Hyphomicrobium denitrificans ATCC 51888: one gene and its partner. The protein of the gene in region 2 interacts with the protein of the main gene of each other region in a pairwise test. Links are inferred from orthologs where the notes say so. Each region holds a gene or a part of one and is shown on either strand. Other genes may lie near its edges.

Region 1 (3,000 bases), 1.7 Mb from region 2 along the record:
GGATCGGCACGACGTTGAGGCGATAGAACAGGTCTTCGCGGAACAGGCCTTGCTGGATTTGCGATTTGAGATCGCGGTGCGTGGCGGCGATGATGCGCACGTTCGTCTTGATCGGCGTGCGCCCGCCGACGGTCGTGTATTCGCCCTGCTGCAGCACACGTAGCAATCGCGTCTGCGCTTCGAGCGGCATGTCGCCGATCTCGTCGAGGAACAGCGTACCGCCTTCGGCCTGTTCGAAGCGGCCCGGCGTTCGCGTCTGCGCGCCGGTGAACGCCCCCTTCTCGTGCCCGAAGAGTTCGCTTTCGATCAGCTCGCGCGGAATCGCCGCCATGTTGATGGCGACGAACGGCCCGTGCCGGCGTTTGCCGTAGTCGTGCAGAACGCGCGCGACGAGTTCCTTGCCCGTCCCGCTTTCGCCGTTGATCATGACGGTCAGATCGCTCTGCGTCAGACGTGCGAGCACGCGATAGATGTCCTGCATCGGCAGCGATCGGCCGATCAGCGGCAGCTCGTCGGACTCCCGTTCCGTGGCGGGTGCCTGACGCTTGCGGCCGGGTTCCGACAGCGCTCGCGAAATGACGGCAACGACTTCGTTCAGGTCGAACGGCTTCGGCAGATATTCGAACGCGCCCTTCTCCGTCGCCGTCAGCGCCGTCATCAGCGTGTTCTGCGCGCTCATGACGATGATCGGCAGATCGGGCCGGAGCTTCTTGATGCGTGGAATGAGATCGAACGCGTTCTCGTCCGGCATCACGACGTCGGTGATGACGACATCGCCTTCGCCCTGACTGACCCAGCGCCACAGCGTCGCTGCGTTTCCCGTGGCGCGCGGCGCGAAGCCTGCACGCGCTAAAGCCTGATTGAGCACCGTGCGAATGGCGGTGTCGTCATCGGCAATGAGAACAGTGCCTCTGGCCATCAACCCTCTCTCGACGTTTGCAACGTGCCGGTTCGCGATCGCTGCATCGGCAGCAGAACGCGGAAGATTGTGCGTTTGGGTTCGCTATCGCATTCGATGATGCCGCCGTGGTCGGCGATGATCTTGGCGACGAGCGCCAGTCCGAGCCCGCTGCCCGAGGCTTTCGTCGTGACGAACGGATCGAAAAGATGCGGCCTCAGATGTTCCGGAATACCGCAGCCGTTATCCTCGATCTGGATCATCAGCGGCAGGCTGACCCGCGTGTCTGTACCCGGCAGCGACAGGCGCACGCCGGGCCGGAACGCCGTCTGCAGAACGATGCGACCGTTCTCGGGATTTCTGCCGATCGCTTCGGCGGCGTTCTTCAGAAGATTGAGAAAAACCTGCACGAGCTTGTCGCGATTGCCGAGCACCGACGGCAGCGACGGATCGTAATCTTCGACGTAGCGGATGCCGCTCCCGAACCCATGCTCTGCGATGCGGCGTACGTGATTGAGAACGTCGTGAATGTTGACGGCGTCTTTCGCCAGCGGCCGCTCGTCGCCGAACACTTCCATGCGATCGACAAGCGTGCAGATGCGATCCGTTTCCGAGCAGATGAGCTGCGTCAGCGCGCGGTCTTCATCCGATAGTCCAGGTTCCAGGAGTTGCGCCGCTCCGCGAATGCCGGAAAGCGGATTCTTGATCTCGTGCGCCAGCACGCCCGCCATTCCGGAAACCGAGCGCGCGGCGGCGCGATGCGTCAATTGCCGCTCGATCATCTGCGCCATCGAACGCTGCTGCAGCATCAGGAACATGTTGCGCGGTTCTTCCGGCAGCGGTCCGCCGTAAATATCGACCAGCTTGGAACCCGAGAAACGCGGCGTCGCGATCTCGATGCCATACTCGTTGATCGTCGCGCCCGTAGCCTGCACCTGCTCGACCAGCGCCATCAGCGGACAGCCGAACGCCACGATGTCGGACAGGCGGCTGCGCAGCAGCATCGGCGCGCTCATGGAAAAGAACGCTTCGGCCGCGGCGTTCGCAAAAACGATGGTGCCCTCCTCGCCGACAACGAGAATAGGATGCGGCAGCGCGCCGAGCAGGCTCTCGCGATCAACGGTCGGCGGTGGCGGAGGAAGCGCCGCGATATTCGATTTGCGCGCGGTTGCCTTCTGACTCATGCCGCGACGGGCTCCGCACCTGAATAGAACGCCGAAAGACCGTCGAGAACGTGCTGCGGATCGAGCGCCGTGCAGAGCCGCGCGCGCCACGCCTTGACCGTCGCCGTGTCGGCGCCGCTCGACAGCAGATACCAGCCGATATGCTTGCGCGCGTTCTTGAGGCCAAGCTCGCGGCCATAGTGCGTGAGCATGGCATCGACGTGCTCGAGCGCGATCTCGCGCTGGGTGGCGCGGCTCGGATCGCCGGGATCTCTGCCCGTCGAAAACGTCGCCGCGATGCGTCCCGGCATCCACGGCGCGCCATACGCGCCCCGTCCGACCATAACGCCGTCCGCGCCGGATGCGTCGAGTGCCTTGCGCGCGTCCGACGGACCATTGATGTCGCCGTTGACGAGCACCGGGAGCGAGGTCGCCTCAACGACGGGCCGGACGCCCTGCCAGTCGGCGGTGCCCGTGAAGAACTGGCAGCGTGTGCGCCCGTGCACGGTGATCAGTTTGACGCCCTCGGCTTCCGCCCGGCGCGCGAGATCAGCGGCGTTGCGCGATGTCTCATCCCAGCCGAGACGCATCTTGAGCGTGACTGGAACATTGACCGCCTGAACGACGGCGCGGATCAGCGACTGGGCATGATCGAGATTGCGCATCAGCGCCGAGCCCGAAAGCTTGCCTGTCACCTCTTTCGCCGGGCAGCCCATGTTGATGTCGATGACATCTGCGCCCTTGGCCTCGGCGATCCGCGCCCCATCGGCCATCCAGCGCTCTTCGCGCCCTGCGAGTTGCATGACGAACGGAGTTAACTCGCGCCCTTCGGCGCGCCGCAGGACGTCGGCCCGCGACTTGACCAACTCCTCGCTCGCAATCATCTCGGAAACGACGAACGTCGCGCCAAGCCGATGCGCCAGACGGCGAAAGGGAAGG
Region 2 (2,782 bases):
ATGACAGCCAAGTCCGCTGCTCCAACGGCTCTCGACAGCCTGATCGCGACGCTGACGCCGGAGCCGCTAGAGGACAACCTCTTCCGCGGCCCGCGCTCCAGCGAAGGTTGGCAACGGGTCTACGGCGGGCTCGTGCTCGGACAATCGCTCGCGTCGGCGGCGTTAACCGTCGATCCGTCACGACCAATTCATTCGCTGCACGGCTATTTTCTTCTCGCCGGCGATCCGGAACGCGAAATCATCTACGACGTCGAGCGCATCCGCGACGGCGGTAGCTTCACAACCCGCCGCGTGCGCGCCGTCCAGCATGGCCGCGCCATCTTCTCGATGAGTGCCTCCTTCCATAAGGCCGAAGAAGGCTACGACCATCAGTCGACGATGCCCGACGTGCCGCCGCCGGATAAGCTTCCGAGCGCCCAGGAATTGATGCGCGGCGTATTGGACCACCTGCCGGAAAACATGCGCAAGTATTGGAATCGCGAGCATCCGATCGACGTGCGCATCGTCGACGCTTCCCGCTATGCGAGCCGGAAGCCGCAAACACCCGCGCAATCCATCTGGCTGCGCGCCAACGGCACGCTCCCCGACAGCCCCCACCTGCACCAGGCGATCCTCACCTACGCCTCGGACTTCACCCTCCTCGACACGGCCCTGATCGCCCACGGCAAGGTTCTGTTCGACAGCGATATCCAGCTTGCGAGCCTCGACCACGCGATGTGGTTCCATCGCCCGTTCCGGGCCGACGACTGGCTGCTTTACGTCCAGGACAGCCCCAGCGCCTCCGGTGCACGCGGCTACTGCCGCGGCTCCATCTTCGATCGTCAGGGCCATCTGGTGGCGTCGACGGTCCAGGAAGGCCTGATGCGGCCGCGCGAGACTGCCTTTCAGATTAAATAACAGGCAAACGGCATTCAGTGCATAATTTCTGTGCTTATTGAGCGCGCCAGGACCACCTTCCGCGCCCGCGAAGATAAGTTTTATCTCGTAATATCAATGCATTGAGCATTCGCGCCCAAACTGGCACGCGTCTTGACTCCCTCTTTCCCCATCTCGCTTCGGCGTAGGCCGAAAGCGCAGTCGTGGACATCCGGTTGGAGAGGAGGGGGCGCACCCATGAAACTCATTACTGCTGTCATCAAACCGTTCAAGCTCGAGGAGGTCCGTTCGGCATTAACGGACCTGGCGTTGCAGGGCATGACGGTCACCGAAGTCAAAGGCTACGGACGCCAGAAGGGTCACACCGAGATCTATCGCGGCGCCGAGTACGCCGTGAGCTTCCTGCCGAAAATCAAAATCGAAGTCGTCGTGCCCGCCGCTCAGGTGGACAAGGCCATCGCCGCCATTCAGCGCTCCGCCAAGACGGGCCAGATCGGCGACGGAAAAATCTTCGTCTCTCCCATCGAGCACACGGTCCGCATCCGAACCGGCGAAGCCGACGAAGACGCGCTCTAGGCGATTTTCAAAAACCTGCACTTGTTTTCCTTCAATCAGGGAGCACACAACATGAAGTTTCGAAACTTGGCGCGGTACGCAGGGGCCTTTGCAGCCCTTGGCGCGACCGCGCTCCTCATTGATCCAGCGCTCGCCCAGACCGCGGCCGCAACGCCCGTGCCGAACAAGGCCGACACGGCGTTCATGTACACCGCAGCAATCCTCGTGCTGCTGATGACGGTTCCGGGCCTCGCCCTGTTTTACGGCGGCCTCGTTCGCACGAAGAACATGCTGTCGATGTTCATGCAGGTTCTCGCCACGCTCTGCCTCGTGGCGTTGCTCTGGGTGTTCTACGGCTACTCGCTGGCCTTCACGAACGGCGGCGCGCTGAACGACTTCGTCGGCGGCTTCTCGAAAGCCTTCCTGAAGGGCGTCGATTCGACGACCGTCGCCGGAACCTTCTCCAACGGCGTCTACATTCCGGAATACGTCTACATCGTCTTCCAGATGACGTTCGCCTGCATCACGCCAGGCCTGATCCTCGGCGCCGTCGCCGAACGCCTGAAGTTCTCCGCCATGCTCGTTTTCATGGGCCTCTGGGTGACCTTCATCTATTTCCCGATCGCGCACATGGTCTGGTACTGGGGCGGCCCGGATGCCTTCGCATCCGCCGCAAAGGCGCTCGCTTCGGCAGCTCCCGAAGCGAAGGCGCAGGCTCAGGCCGCCTATGACGCGGTGATGAATGACGCCGGCATTTCCTTCAAGTGGGGCGCGCTCGACTTCGCTGGCGGCACGGTCGTCCACATCAACGCCGGTATCGCGGGCCTCGTCGGAGCCCTCATCCTCGGCCGTCGCATTGGCTACGGCAAGGAGCAGATGCCCCCGCACTCGCTGGTCAACTGCATGATCGGCGCCTCGCTTCTGTGGGTCGGCTGGTTCGGCTTCAACGTGGGCTCTGGCCTCGAGGCAAACGGGTTCGCCGGGCAGGTGTTCATCAACACCTTCGTCGCCACCGCGGCTGCGGCGCTCTCTTGGATGATCATCGAGTGGACCTCGAAGGGTAAGCCTTCCGCTCTCGGCCTTGCATCGGGTGTTGTCGCGGGTCTTGTCGCGATCACACCGGCCTGCGGATTTGCAGGCGTGATGGGCTCGATCGTGCTCGGCCTCATCGTCAGCCCGATCTGCTTCCTGTTCTGCTCGGCGATCAAGAGTGCACTCGGCTATGACGACAGCCTGGACGTCTTCGGCGTCCACTGCATCGGCGGCATCGTCGGCGCGCTCGCAACCGGCCTTCTGGTCAACCCCGATTGGGGCGGCGCCGGCATCGCCGACTACGTATCGAAGCCCGGCG

What was found. Proteins that work in one complex are often made in the same cells at the same time.
Region 1: the proteins of HDEN_RS16355 (region 2) and HDEN_RS08275 interact in binary tests that used the Escherichia coli proteins (3 or more experiments, as listed by UniProt). The link is inferred for Hyphomicrobium denitrificans ATCC 51888 from one-to-one orthologs.

The regions. Positions count from the first base shown.
Region 1 is NC_014313.1:1,714,249-1,717,248, reverse strand. It holds HDEN_RS08275 (two-component system sensor histidine kinase NtrB), read right to left. Parts: upstream 2,083-3,000; coding sequence 919-2,082; downstream 1-918. Other genes in the region: dusB (tRNA dihydrouridine synthase DusB), read right to left, coding at 2,079-3,000; ntrC (nitrogen regulation protein NR(I)), read right to left, coding at 1-919.
Region 2 is NC_014313.1:3,382,535-3,385,316, reverse strand. It holds HDEN_RS16355 (P-II family nitrogen regulator), read left to right. Parts: upstream 1-1,113; coding sequence 1,114-1,452; downstream 1,453-2,782. Other genes in the region: HDEN_RS16350 (ammonium transporter), read left to right, coding at 1,504-2,782; tesB (acyl-CoA thioesterase II), read left to right, coding at 1-897. UniProt on the Escherichia coli protein: Involved in the regulation of nitrogen metabolism. Regulates the activity of its targets by protein-protein interaction in response to the nitrogen status of the cell.